Regions from separate parts of the Brevundimonas sp. GW821-FHT10A07 genome, predicted to be linked through region 1. Evidence: riboswitches for the same ligand, from Rfam matches in the RefSeq annotation. Region 1 holds a riboswitch; the other holds the start of a gene.
What was found. A riboswitch is a leader RNA that binds a small molecule or an ion and turns the genes downstream of it on or off. The one in region 1 is predicted to bind manganese.

Region 1 (7,254 bases):
GGCCCAGGCCGACCGAACGCTCGCGCTTGGCCGAATAGACGGCGGCCTTCATTTCCGGCGGGGCGCGGCGGATGAAGTCCTCCAGCACATTGTCCAGGAAGCGCATGATGTCTTCGATGAACTTGGGCTCTTCGCGCCACTCCAGGAAGGTCTCGGCATTGACCGACGACAGGCAGCAGACGGCGGTCCGGTCCACGCCCAGGTGGTCGCGGCCGGTGTGCAGCATGATTTCGGCGCACAGGTTCGACTGCTTGACCTTCAGGCCCAGGTCGCGCTGGTGCGGCGCCATCTGGCGGTTCACCGTGTCGGAGAAGATCATATAGGGCTCGCCGGTCTGCATCCGGATGTCGAGCAGCTTGGTCCACAGCGAGCGGGCGTCGACGGTCTTGATGACCGCGCCGTCCTTGGGCGACTTCAGGTCGAAGGTCGAGCCGGTCTTCACCGCCTCCATGAATTCGTCCGTGACGTTGACGCCGTGGTGCAGATTCAGGGACTTGCGGTTGAAGTCGCCCGAGGGTTTGCGGATCTCGAGGAATTCCTCGATCTCCGGATGGTGAATGTCCAGATAGACGGCGGCCGAGCCGCGGCGCAGCGAGCCCTGGCTGATCGCCAGGGTCAGCGAGTCCATCACGCGGATGAAGGGGATGATGCCCGAGGTCTTGCCCGCGCCCTTGACCTTTTCGCCGATGGAGCGGACCCCGCCCCAGTAGGTGCCGATGCCGCCGCCGTTCGAGGCCAGGGCGACGTTCTCGTTCCAGACGCTCTGGATGCCGTCCAGGCTGTCGCCGACAGCATTCAGGAAGCAGGAGATCGGCAGGCCGCGATCCGCGCCGCCGTTCGACAGCACCGGCGTCGCCGGCATGAACCACAGGCGGCTCATATAGTCGTACAGGCGCTGGGCGTGCTCGGCGTCGTCCGAGAAGGCGGTCGAGACGCGGGCGAACATGTCCTGATAGCTTTCGCCCGCCAGCAGGTAGCGGTCTTCCAGCGTCTTCTTGCCGAAGTCGGTCAGCAGGGCGTCGCGCGAACGATCCACCTGGACCGATTTCACGACAGTCAGATGCGGCTTCTCAGGGGTCGCATTCGTCACAACACCTTGGAATTCCGTCGTCTTCAAAGCCTCGCCGCCAGCCATGGTCATCTGCGTCCTGAACAATAAACAGCCTAGAGCCACCTGCGCCGTAACCACATCATCTAGTGGCTTCAGCGCTCCCCGAGCCCACATATAGGGCGCACATGCCTAATAACCCGTCAACGTCTTGACGCTCGCTTTGTCGGCGAATCGGTCGGACAAGTCGTCCACGCCTGGGGAAAATCCAGCGAGCAAGCCAGCAAAGCCGTCAGGCGGGTTCGCAGTTGCGATATCACGAACGCGTGATCGGAACATAGGGCGAGCTTGGCCGTTTGGCCCGTCCATGACCGTTTCAGATTTCCGTCCCTTTTTGATACGCGCCCTGACGGTTGCGCGAACAGAGATCGCCGCTTTGACGGCCCTGTTCGTGGCCGCGATCGGCGTCATGACCTTCGTCGAGATCGCCGACGACATGACGGAGGCCGACGGCCAGGCCTTCGACCATCAGGTTCTGGCCCTGCTGCGCCCCTATGCCGACGATCCCGGCCGGCCCTGGGGGCCGTGGTGGCTGAAGGAGGCGGCGGCCGACATCACCTCGCTGGGCGGCATATCGGTGCTGGGCCTGTTCGCCCTGATCGTCATCGTCTTCCTGTTGAGCCAGAGGAAATGGCTGTCGTCCGTCCTGCTGGCCCTGGGCCTGATCGGCGGCGTGATGCTCAGCGAGGGGCTGAAGGCGGTGTTCGAGCGCGAACGCCCGCCCCAGGCCCTGCAGGCGGTCGAGACGATCAACGCCAGCTTCCCCTCCGGCCACGCCCTGCTGGCGACGGTCTTCTACCTCAGCGTCGCGGTCATGCTGACGCGGGCCTTTCCGCGCCAGAGGTTCAAGATCTTCGTCCTGGGGGTCGGCATTCTGATGGCCCTGCTGGTGGGGCTGACCCGCATCTATCTGGGCGCCCACTGGGCGACGGACGTCTTCGCCGGCTGGGCCGTGGGCTCGGCCTGGGCCATGGTCCTGTGGCTGGTCGCCTATGGGATTGCGCGCTGGCAGAAGCGTCATCAGGCGCCCCTGCAGGACGAGCCGTCGCCGATGGAGCCTGAAACCGGGGACGATCCGACCAAAGTCTAGCCCCGCCTTGGCGTCGGACGCAGGATAGTCTGTCTTGAGACGCCGCCTCGATCTGAACAGAGCGGCGCGCAGACGGGAGATACGCCATGGACCACGCCGCCCTCTATGCCGAACGGCTGAAAACACCGGACCAGGCTGCGGCCCTGATCCGGTCGGGCGCCAAGGTCGCCATGGGCCTGGGCGTGTCCCAGCCCCCGGCCCTGCTGAAGGCCCTGGCCGAACGGGCCGAGCGCGGCGAGGTCGAGGATGTGAACCTCTATTATCTGCTCTCCACCGCCATCGCCGGCGAGACGGTGCTGCGCTACGAGTTGATGGACCGGATCCGGCCGTGGAGCCTGTTCCACAGCGCCGTCGAACGCCGGCTGGAGCAGCGCGCCTTCGAGGAGGGGCGGCCCAATCCGGTGCAGTTCATCCCGACCGGCTTCCAGCAGTCGCCGCGCCTGCTGTGCGACGAAGTCGGGGTGGATGCGCTGGTCTGCACCGTCTCGCCGATGGATGCGGACGGATTCTTCTCCTTCGGGACCAACACGGACTACGCCAAGCCGGTGTCGGAAACGGCCCGGACCATCGTGGTCGAAGTCAATCCGCACATGCCGCGCGTGTTCGGCGACTGCACCGTCCATGTCTCCAGGATCGCCGGGATCGTGGAACACGCCGCCCCCCTGCTGGTCGTGCCCAGGGCCGAGCCCCAGCCGGCCGACCTCGCCATCGGCCGGATCATCGCCGATCTGGTCGAGGACGGGGCGACGCTGCAGATGGGGATCGGCGCCCTGCCCAACGCCGTCTGCGACGCCCTGAAGGACCACCGCGACCTGGGGGTCCATACAGAAATGCTGACGCCGGGCCTGGTCGAACTGATGCAGGCCGGCGTCGCCAACCACGCCCGCAAGACCCTGCACCCCGGGGTCGGGGTCTTCGCCTTCTCGATGGGCGACCAGAACACCTATGACTTCCTGGACGGCAACCGCGGGCTTGAGGCCCATCCCGTCTCCTATGTGAACGACCCGGCGGTGATCGCCCACAATGCGAAGATGGTCTCGGTCAACGCCACGCTTCAGATCGACCTGAGCGGCGCCTGCTGTTCAGAGTTCCTGAACGGCCGCCAGTTCACCGCCTCGGGCGGACAGCTGGACTTCGTACGCGGCGCCTATGGGTCCGAGGGCGGCAAGTCGATCATCGCCTGCCATGCGACGGCGGCCAGGGGGACCTGTTCGCGCATCGTCGCCCGGCTGGACGGCCCGGTCACCACGCCCCGGAACGACGTCCACATCATCGTCACCGAACACGGCTGGACCAACCTGAAAGGCAAGTCGACCAGCGAGCGGGCCCGCGCCCTGATCGCCCTGGCCGCGCCCGAGTTCCGCGACGACCTGACGGCCGAGGCTGGGCGGCAGGGTCTGATCTGAGGCAAATCTTGCGAGTCGTTATCGACTTTTCATTTCCGGCGGCGCGTCCTAAACCCCGGCCCGTCATCGGGGAGTAGCCGCCCGCAACAATCAGCGGGGCTCGCGTCAACATGCTTCCTCTCCCGGAGAGGATGGCGCGGGAACGGTCCGGGACCCTCTTGGGGTCCGGATCACGGCAAGACCGGCGGCTTTCGCAGGGATGTCCACGCGGGGCCCGGCTGCGAACGCCACAGGTCCGTCCGCCGAGGCTCCCGCGCACACAGGTTCCTTCTTGGAAGCCTTTCTGATCTCGACCGGCCTGGTCTCCATCGCGGAGATCGGGGACAAGACCATGTTGTTGTCCATCGTCATGGCGGCGACCTGGCGACGGCCCACGCCCATCATCCTGGGCATTCTCGCCGCCACCCTGCTGAACCACGCCTTCGCGGCCCTGGCCGGCACGGTTCTGGCCCATTTCATCACCGGCGACTGGATGCGCTGGATCGTCGGCGTCGCCTTCCTGGGCTTCGCCGCCTGGGCCCTGATCCCCGATACCTTGGACGAACAGAAGGGCGAGGTTCAGCGCGGCTTCTGGGCCATCTTCTGGACCACCGCCTCGGCCTTCTTCCTGATTGAGATGGGCGACAAGACCCAGGTCGCCACCGCCATGCTCGCCGCCCGGTTCGAGAACCTGCCGCTGGTCGTGGCCGGATCGACCCTGGGCATGATGCTGGTCAACGGCCCCGCCGTCCTGCTGGGGGAAAAGGCGGCGAAGACCTTGCCCCTGAAATGGATCCGCCTGGCCGCCGCTGTGGGTTTCGCCGCGACGGGGTTGTGGATCCTGTTCGCCACATAGGAAGCCCCGCCCGAGGCTCGCAATCTGTCCGGCCTGGCCTTACCAAGAAGCCATGCGCCGTCACATCCGCCCCCTGCTTACGCTCCTCGCGCTCGCCCTGCTCAGCCTTCCGGCCGGCGCCAAAGCCGCCTCGCGCGCCTATGCCGTGGACGGCGACTGCGGCGGGCGGCCCGCGACCACGGTGCGGATGGCGCCGGGCTATTGCCTGGGCCTGATCTGGCAGGGCGCGGGGACTGACGGACCCCGCATGCCGCGCGGCCTGCTGCCCCTGCCCGGCGGAGACTGGCTCGTCACCGACCTGGGCGGGTGGGAGGCGGGACGCGGCGCCGTCTGGCGGCTGTCGTTCGGCGCCGACGGGACGGCGCGCTGGCGCAGGCTCGCCCAGGGGCTGTCCATGCCGCACACGGTAGCGCGGGGCCCGAACGGACGGATCTATGTGTCCGAGATGAACCGCATCCTGACCCTGGACCCCGATGCGGCCGATCCGGCGGCGACGGTGCGGACCGTGATCGGCGACCTGCCGGACAACCGGCTGCACGACAATCGCCACCCCCTGTCCAGCTTCGTCTTCGACGGCGACGGCGCTCTGCTGGTCAATGTCGGGGCGCCCAGCGACCGTTGCCTGGACGCGCGGGGTCGGCCGCGCACTGACGCCAAGGGCGCCTGCGCCGAAAGCGCCCGAACCGCCCAGGTGCGCCGCCACGCCTATCTGGGCGACGGCCGGTGGGCGCAGGACAGCACCGTCTTCGCCTCGGGCCTGCGCAACTCCATCGCCCTGGTGCGGCATCGGTCGGGCACGATCCTTCAGGGCGAGAACTCCGTCGATCTGACCACGCCCGACCATCCGTATGACGAGATCAACGTCCTGCGTCAGGGCGGCCATTACGGCTGGCCCTATTGCGTGGACCTGACGACGCCCCTGCCGGGCTGGAGCGCGGCCCAGGCCCGCTGCGACCGGCGCGACCGGCCGGTCGCCCTCTTGCCGCCGCACGCCGCGCCGCTGGACCTGATCTATTACCAAGGGGCGATGTTCCCCGAACTGCGCGGCCGGCTGTTGATGAGCTGGCACGGCTATCGTCGCGCCGCTGGACGGATCGTGGCGGCCGAGACCGACGCGCAAGGCCGCCCTCTGACCGACATCGGCGGACGTTACGCCATCTACCCGCGCGGCGCCCTGCCCTATCCGGCCGGGGCGCCCAGCGTGCGCGGCAAGGTGCTGACGCCGGGTTGGGACGCGGTCGCGGGTCGCCAGCCGCGCGGCTCGCCGGTGGTTCTGGCGGTCGCCGCCGACGGATCGATCTGGGTCACGGACGACCGCAGCCGGGCGATCCTCAGGATCGCCCGGTCGGAGATCGCCGACTAGGCCGGAACGGCGCGCCTACGCCCGCAGCGTCAAAGCCAGATGCTGCAACAGCATGATGGTCTTGGCGTCGCGGATGCGGCCGTCGGCGATCATGGCCAGGGCCTCGTCCAGCGTGGGCTCCAGCACCTCGATGTCCTCGCCCTCGTCCGGATGACCGCCGCCGTCGCCGATCTTCATCGACGGATCGTACTCGGCGACGAAGAAGTGCAGGATTTCGGTGACGGAGCCGGGGCTCATGAACGCCTCGAACACCTTGCGGACCGCGCCGAGACGATAACCCAGCTCCTCCTCGACCTCGGCGCGGATCCGCACCTCGGGCTCGGCGTCGTCCAGCAGGCCGGCCGCCGCCTCGATCAGCAGGTCGTCGTAACCGTTCAGATAGGCCGGCAACCGGAACTGCCGCACCAGCAGCACGGTGCGCGCCGCCGGATTATAGGGCAGCAGCACCGCCCCATTGCCCCGGTCGTAATGTTCCCGCTCCTGGGTCTGCCAGCGTCCGTCGCGCCGTTTCCAGTCGAACCGGGTCGTCTTCAGCACATACCAGTTGTCCGAGAGAAGCCGGGTCTCGTGGATCCTGAGACGGTCCTTGACGGTCATCGGCTTGCCTCGGGCGGGTCTGGCGCTAGGCCTTGCGCGCGTCGCGCTTGGCCAGCACCCGCAGGCGCAGCGCATTCAGCTTGATGAAGCCGGCCGCGTCCTTGTGGTCATAGGCCTGGACGCCTTCCTCGAAGGTGACGAGGTCCTGGTCGTACAGGCTGTAGGGGCTCTCGCGGCCGATGACCGAGACATTGCCCTTGTACAGCTTGACCTTGACCGTGCCCGAGACCTTTTCCTGGCTCTTGTCGATGGCGGCCTGCAGCATCTCGCGCTCGGGCGAGAACCAGAAGCCGTTGTAGATCAGCTCGGCGTATTTCGGCATCAGCTGGTCCTTCAGGTGCATGGAACCCCCGTCCAGGGTGATGCTCTCGATGCCGCGGTGGGCCGCGATCAGGATGGTCCCGCCGGGGGTCTCATAGACGCCGCGCGACTTCATGCCGACGAAACGGTTCTCGACCAGGTCCAGACGGCCGATGCCGTTGTCGTGGCCGTACTGGTTCAGGGCGGTCAGGATCGTGGCCGGCGACATGGCCTCGCCATTGATCGAGACGGCGTCGCCCTTCTCAAAGCCGATCTCGATGACGGTCGCCACATCCGGCGCGTCCTCGGGCGAGATGGTGCGCTGGTGGACGAACTCGGGGGCCTCGACCGCCGGGTCTTCCAGCACCTTGCCCTCGGAGGACGAGTGCAGAAGATTGGCGTCGACCGAGAAGGGCGCCTCGCCGCGCTTGTCCTTGGCGATCGGGATCTGGTTCTTCTCGGCGAAGTCCAGCAGGGCCTCGCGGCTGCGGAACTCCCATTCGCGCCAGGGGGCGATGACGCGGATGTCCGGTTCCAGGGCGTAGTAGCCCAGCT
Region 2 (7,254 bases), on a different contig from region 1:
TCGCCGCGCCGCCCGCAGCAGCATCAGGGGCCATTCCTGCCATGGGGGCGGCGGGTGCCATTCCCGGCATGGCTCCATGATCCATGCCGCCCATCCCGCCCATGCCCATGTCCTTCATGGTCAGATTGGGCACCTCACGCAGCGGCGGCACCTCGGCCGTCATCCCCATCCGGGGCGCGAGGGTGGCGCGACCCATGCCGGACCGGTCGATGGCTTCGGAGACGATGGTGTAGGCGCGATCCTCGGTCGGGCGGACGATGACGTCATAGGTCTCGGCGACCGAGATCTGGAACTCGTCGGTCTCGACCGGGCGGACGTTCTCGCCATCCGCCTGGACCACGGTCATGGCCAGGCCGGGAATGCGGACGTTGAAGATCGACATGGCAGAGGCGTTGATGACGCGCAGCCGCACTCGCTCGCCGGGCCGGAACAGGCCGGTCCAGTTCTCCTGCGGGCCGTGGCCGTTGATCAGATAGGTGTAGGTGGTGCCGCTCACATCGAGGATGTCACGCGGGTCCATCCGCATCCTGCCCCACGCCCTGCGCTCCTCCAGACTCATCCGGTCGCTGCCGTCCAGCAGCCCGGCAAGAGTGGTCCTCTGGCGGTTGAAATAGCCCGGGCTCTTCTTCAGCTTTTCGAGAATTTCGTGCGGATGCATGAAGCTCCAGTCCGACAGGACCAGCACATGTTCGCGGTCATAGCCGACCGGATCGGCACCCGCCGGGTCGATGACGATCGGACCGTAATGGCCCAGCGCCTCCTGCAGGCCCGAATGGCTGTGGTACCAGAAGGTGCCCGATTGCCGGACCGGGAACTCATAGACGAAGGTCTCGCGCGGCTTGATGCCGGGGAAGCTGATGCCCGGCACGCCGTCCATCTGGAACGGCAGCAGAATGCCGTGCCAGTGGATCGAGGTGTCTTCCTCGAGCTGATTGTGCACCGCCAGCCGGACGTTCTGGCCCTCGCGCAGGCGCAGCAGAGGGGCTGGAAGAGTGCCGTTGATCGTTGTCGCCGTCGCGGTCCGCCCGCCGACAGTGAAAGGCGTCTGGGCGATTGTGAGATCGATGTTTGGACCCGACAGGGTCGGCAGGTCAGCGCGCAGACCGGGGGAGCCCGTCTGGGCCCAGGCCGGCGTCAGTCCCTGCAGCGCCAGAACACCACCGCCGGCGGCGGCTCCGCGCAACAGCGCGCGACGGTCGAGCTTCATGGGTGTCTCCTGAACTTCAAAGGGGGCGTCACGCCGTGTCCGGCGACGTCCTCTAGGGGTTTACGCATCGCGCGCGCCGATCCCTCGCGACAGACGGCGCGCCGAGGCAGGGGCTAGAGCCGTGAAGGCCTTCGGTTTGGGCCTGCCCCAAAGCCGGCGCGCCTGACTCCCTGGCGATCCCGGCGATCCCGGCGAGGGATGATCGCGACCGACGCGTAACCCAATTAGGCGGACAGTCCGGTCCCGTCCGACCCTGGGACCATCGCGCATGACGTCCGTTTCGCCCACCCGCGAGGGCTACCCCACTGACCTGCGAGCCCTCACCAGTCTGAGGGCCTTCCTGGCGATCGGCGTGGTGTTGTTCCACTACCAGCTCCAGTGGGATCCCGCCCTGGGCTTCAGCCCGATCATCGAGCGGTCCCGGCTGGCGGTGGACGCCTTCTTCATGCTGTCCGGGTTCATCCTGGCTCATGTCTACGGCCCGTCCTTCGCAGCCGGAACCTTCAGCTACCGGCGCTTCATCGTCGCCCGCATCGCCCGGCTTTACCCCCTGCACCTGGCGGTGCTGGGCGGAGTCCTGGTCATGGTAATCGTCGCCCGGGCCGCCGGGGTCCAGTACGACCCGACCACCTACACTCTCGAGGGGTTCGTCAAAACCTTGCTGCTCGTCCAGGCCTGGTTTCCGAGCCTTGTCGGCTACAACTGGAGCGGTCCGTCCTGGTCGCTTTCGGCCGAATGGTTCGCCTATCTGCTCTTCCCTGCCTATGCGCTGATCGCGATGAAGTTGAAGACCCGCCCCTGGGCCTTGCTGTTGCTGGGCGCGCTCGGCTTCATCGTGATCGACGCCGTCTATGGCCAGATGTTCGGCAAGGTGCTGCCGCGTGCCGAGGACGACATGGGCATCCTGCGCATCCTTCCAGAGTTTCTGATCGGCATGGCGCTCTATGGACTGGGCCGTCGATGGCGGTGGTCGCGAGGCGTCGCCATTGACGCCAGTGTGATTGCCACCCTGTGCCTGCTGCTGGCCATGCAGTTTAGTCTCGACGACCGGTTAGTGGTCGCCCTCGCCGCGCCCCTGATTCTGACATGGTCCATGCTGGCCAGAGCCGCGGGAGACGGCCCCTTGTCAGCCCCCCTCGCGACTTTCTCGGGTGAGGCCTCCTTCGCCCTCTACCTGGTCCACATGCCGCTGCTGGTGGCCTACAAGGGCGTCGCATCAGAGCTTCGCGGGATCGACAGCGGCTTCTACATGTCTCCCCTGGAACTGGCGGGCCTGTTCGTGGTCACCGTCGCCGCCGCCGCCGCGCTGCATCTGGGTGTGGAAAAACCTGGTCGCCGCTGGATCCGGCGACGCTTCGAAGGCCGGACACCTCCCCCGTGCGGGACCGTCTGACGCCCTTTCGCCGGGTGCGCCTCGTGCACCCTCGTCTCTGACCTGGCGAGTCAGCGCGACCCGGAACGACAGGTGCATTACGTCTTCGAGGTCGAATTCCCTCACCGACAGTCGTTGAATTCGTCCGTCCGGCCGATCTTTTTCCACCCCGGCAACCCTCGGGATTACGACCCGTTTCGGCCGGACTTGAAGGAACGGAGGTTTGTCATGAACACCAAGACCTATTTGCGCTTCGGCGCGATGATCGCGACATCCACACTCGTCATGTTCGGATTGATGTATCTGAACACCTACCAGCTGGACCACGCACGGTTCAGCGAGACCCGGGCCTGGATGGCGCTGGTGATGGGCGCGGTCATGGCCGTCATCATGCTGCTCTTCATGCTCAAGATGTACACGGACAAGCGTCTGAACCTGGCCATCATCGGCGCAGCCGTCCTGGTGTTCGCCGGATCGCTCTGGCTCGTCCGCAGTCAGGAGACGGTCAACGACGTCGACTATATGCGCGCGATGATCCCGCATCACTCGATCGCCATCCTGACGAGTGAACGCGCCCATATCCGCGACCCGCGGGTGCGCGAACTCGCCGACGGCATCATCGAGGCGCAAAAGCGTGAGATCGCCGAGATGGACGCGCTCATCGCCGACCTCGAACGCAATCCCACACCCTCCACGGCACCCGACCTACCCGCCTACACTGAGCGCTGATCAGGATCTTCGATCGGGAGTTACCCACGCCCGCGTCGTCGAATGATCCGTCGAAAGGCCCGGCTGCCCTGGGTTCATTCCTCAATCGCGCAGCTGATGTCACGGCCTTCGGGGAACGCCACTTCCCGTCGCTCTCGCGCGTCCTTGTCTTGCCTGGGACCGGTCCTTCGTGCCGTCCAGGTCATCTCGGTCTCAAAACGCGCGTGGCCCAGGCTGCCGGTGCCGACCGCGCGCTCGCCCGCCGGACCGGCGGGCCTGTCGTCCCCACTGATCCGCCTCCCCTGGATCTGCTCTTTGCAAGGGCCGTGGACCGAAAGGGTGTGGTTGTCGACCGAGCGCCAGTGTTTCGGCCTGACAGGTCCGCGGCCTCCACTACGGGGGACGATGACAGCTTGTTGAGTTGCGGCAACCTCCCCGACGGCGTCTCTCCGATGCTCGGGCAGGAGGGCTGTCGTGATCAAGCCGACGGACATTGAGACCGACCTCTCAGGGCGTCGACAGGATGAGATCGCCCGCGTCGCCAGGGAACTGGCGGGGTACGGCTTCTATGTCATGGACGCGCTGTTGCCCGACGACATCCGCGCCAGACCCATTCCCTCGCGAACTCCGGCTCCGCCCGGGCGCGAAGCCCGGGCCGGAGGCCGCCTAGGCGCCGAGGACGCCCAGGTGCTCGAGCAGGATGGTCAGGCCGAGCGTGACGAGGGCGAGACCCCCTAACAGCTCAACCGCCTTGCCAAAGCGCCGGCCGACCATACGACCGACCACCATGCCGATGGTCGCGAGCAGGAAGGTCGTGAGCCCGATCGAGGCGGCGATGATCCAGATATTGGCCCCGATGAAGGCCAGGCCGACCCCGACGGCAGCGGCGTCGATACTGGTCCCGACCGCCGTCACGATCAGCCCCCAGGGTCCGGAACGGCGCGGCTCGTCGCACGCATCCCCCGGTCGGAAACGGGTCGCTTCCCGGATCATCCTGCCGCCCACGGCGGCCAGCAGGCCGAAGGCGATCCAGTGATCGATCTTCTCGACCAGACCCGCGGCGACCATGCCGAGCCCCCAGCCGATCAAGGGCGTGATGGCTTCGATGACACCGAACACCAGACCCGCCTTGACCGCGCCGGGCAGGGTCGGACGGTGCGACGCGCCGCGACCGACCGCCGCTGCGAAAGCATCGGTGGACATGCTGAGTGACAGGACAGCGATGGCAAGGGGAGTCATGACGGGCATCCACCGGGCGACGAACAGCGCTTCCCTCCCCGGCCGGTGCGGTGGTGGGACGCGCTGGTCTCGCCAGGCGGTGGTTCCGCTGGTCGGACCACGCGTCGAAACGCGAGTGTGTTGATCCGACCCCGGCGATCAGATGCCGGAAGCTACTCCCCAACAGGAAGCGCCTTCTAACCACCCTCGCGCGTTCCGGCAAGATACTATAGGGGAGTACCCATGGCCCACACCTCCACCAACAAGGAGAAGCTCGTCGCCCGCGTCCGCCGCATCGCCGGCCAGCTCGGCGCGATCGAGCGCGCGATCGAGGCGGAGGCCGGCTGTTCGCAAATCCTGCAGCAGGCCGCCGCCGCCCGCGGCGCCATGAGCGGATTGCTGGAAGAGCTGATCGAAGATCATCTTCGTCACCACGTCGCCGATCCCGGGCTGAGCGAGGCGGATCGCCAAAACGGCGCTGACGAACTGAGCCTCCTCATCCGCCGCTATTCCAGGTGAAGACCCGCGACATGAACCCGACCGAGTTCGACTATCTGACCCACGATCATCATTTCCTCAGCCGGTCGCACGATGAGAGTGCGCGGCGGACGTTGTGGGTCGTCGGCCTGACCGCCGTCATGATGGTCGGGGAGATCATCGCCGGCATGGTCTATGGCTCGATGGCCCTGCTGGCCGACGGTTTCCACATGGCCACCCATGCCGGCGCCCTGGCCGTGGCGGCCGGGGCCTATGCCTATGCCAAGCGCCATTCGGCCAACCGGCGCTTCAGCTTCGGGACCGGCAAGGTGGGCGACCTCGCCGGCTTCGCCTCGGCCTTGGTGCTGGGCATCGTCGCGCTCGGGATCGCCGGAGAGTCCATCGCGCGCCTGTTCGATCCGCGCTCGGTCGCCTTCGGTCAGGCCACGCTCGTCGCCGTTCTCGGTCTGGGGGTCAACCTGGTCAGCGCCCTGCTGCTGGCCGGGGGCGGTCATCATCATCATCATGGCCATCACGACCACGGCCACCATGGTCATGACCATGATGACGATCACCATGATGATCATCACTCCGGGCACAGCGCCCATCGCGACAACAACCTGCGCTCAGCCTATTTCCACGTCCTGGCCGACGCCCTGACGTCGGTGCTGGCCATCGTCGCCCTGGTGGCGGGGCGCTACCTCGGCTGGGTCTGGCTGGATCCGTTGATGGGCGTCGTCGGCGCCATCGTCATCGCACGATGGTCATGGTCGCTGATGCGCGACACCGCCGCGGTCCTGCTCGACACGACGGACAGCACCCTCGAGGCCGAGGTGCGGGACTGCGTGGAGGGACCGGGCGATGCCCGGATCACCGACCTGCACGTCTGGCGGGTCGGGCCCGAGGCTCACGCCGCTATCGTCAGCGTCACCGGAGCGGTTGACAGCGAAACCATACGAACCCGGCTGCGGCCGGTTCACGAACTCGGACATCTCACCGTGGAGTGCCGCTGACCCGGTTCGGCCGCCCGACGCAGCCCTCGCGAGTGAACGTCAGAACATCCGGATGCTCGTGTGTAACGATCCGCCCTTGCGTCGAGTGGCGCCAGACGGCTCGCGCCGGCCGCCTGCGCTGAAACCGGCCAGGCCCCGGAATGCCCGCCGATGTTGACCTCGCCCGGCGCTCAGCCCGGTCCCGGTTCGAAGACGACGGTGGTCCTTCCATGATGCCCTTCGGGGCGGAGGTGGATCTGGTCGCGCACGGAATAGAGGTAACCGGTCCCCAGCAGCCAGGCGAGAGCGATCGCCCCCGTGATCATCCAGCCGGTGCGATCGCGAGGCCCAGCCAACGCACCGCCGACGATGATGATTCCAAGGACCAGACCGTAGCCGTAATGGAGCGGCATCCGGTACGCCCCCAACAGGCCGAACGCGATAGACAGGGCAACGCCGGCGGCCACCAGACCGACGGCGACGGCCACCACGGCGTCACGCACGGGCTGCGGCTCCGCGGGCCGCCTCTGAGGACGAACGCGCCGCCGCTTGCCATAGCGACCTTCACGCCAACGGAGCTCGCGGCTTCGGATAGCGGAACGCTTGCCTGCCACGGCGTCAGCGCTTTCCGCCCGTGACCGGAGCATCCTCGTGGCGCGCGAGCATGACGTTCATGCGCACGATCTCGACATCCCGGCCCGCAATGATCTCTTCGGCGAGACTGCGGACCTCCGGCGCTTCGCCATGCTCAACGGCGATCCGCGCCATGGCGAGGGCCCCCTCCTGATTGGCGATCATGGCGCGCAGGAAATCGATATCGGCGTCGCCCGTGTAGTCGACGCTCATGTCGCGATGCATTTGCGCGTTCGCCTCGCGAAAGGCGCGGGTCGACGGGCTGTCAGCGGGGATCCCGCCATGGCTGGCCTCGGTGTCGATCGGGCGTGCGTCCATGGGAGGACGCTCGTCGATCACACCGGAAGGCTGCCGGGAAAGCAGGCCGAAGGTGAAGGCAGAGAGCGCGAGAAAGAGGGCGATGGCCGAAGCCCATCCGATCCGTTTCATGACGGTATCCTCGAATCTGCCGGTGCCCCCTGGCGAGCCACCGGTATTTCATTGGGGGTCCGGTCCCCTGCCGGGTCACGGTAGCCGAGCAGCCTCAGGGCGTTGATCACCACCAGCAGGGTCGAGCCTTCGTGAAGCGCCACGGCCGGACCGATGCCCAGTCCGAGGATGGTCGCCGGCACGAGGAAGGCGACGACGCCGAGGCTGACGTAGAGGTT

Region 2: another riboswitch for manganese. It lies ahead of AC07NC_RS15900 (manganese efflux pump MntP); the one in region 1 lies ahead of AC07NC_RS16845 (TMEM165/GDT1 family protein).

Annotation. Positions count from the first base shown of each region.
Region 1 covers NZ_JBWKNX010000026.1:8,399-15,652, forward strand. Annotated here, with positions in the region: gene AC07NC_RS16830 (ribonucleoside-diphosphate reductase subunit alpha) at 1-1,141, opposite strand, end outside; gene AC07NC_RS16835 (phosphatase PAP2 family protein) at 1,416-2,198, shown strand; gene AC07NC_RS16840 (acetyl-CoA hydrolase/transferase family protein) at 2,285-3,604, shown strand; yybP-ykoY riboswitch at 3,660-3,776, shown strand; gene AC07NC_RS16845 (TMEM165/GDT1 family protein) at 3,876-4,439, shown strand; gene AC07NC_RS16850 (PQQ-dependent sugar dehydrogenase) at 4,492-5,802, shown strand; gene AC07NC_RS16855 (GDP-mannose pyrophosphatase) at 5,818-6,399, opposite strand; gene AC07NC_RS16860 (argininosuccinate synthase) at 6,425-7,254, opposite strand, start outside.
Region 2 covers NZ_JBWKNX010000022.1:61,787-69,040, reverse strand. Annotated here, with positions in the region: gene AC07NC_RS15915 (copper resistance system multicopper oxidase) at 1-1,207, opposite strand, end outside; gene AC07NC_RS15910 (acyltransferase family protein) at 1,476-2,600, shown strand; gene AC07NC_RS15905 (DUF305 domain-containing protein) at 2,808-3,308, shown strand; gene AC07NC_RS15900 (manganese efflux pump MntP) at 3,954-4,526, opposite strand; yybP-ykoY riboswitch at 4,532-4,696, opposite strand; gene AC07NC_RS15895 (metal/formaldehyde-sensitive transcriptional repressor) at 4,749-5,024, shown strand; gene dmeF (CDF family Co(II)/Ni(II) efflux transporter DmeF) at 5,036-5,995, shown strand; gene AC07NC_RS15885 (hypothetical protein) at 6,166-6,477, opposite strand; gene AC07NC_RS15880 (DUF305 domain-containing protein) at 6,593-7,036, opposite strand; gene AC07NC_RS15875 (heavy metal translocating P-type ATPase) at 7,033-7,254, opposite strand, start outside.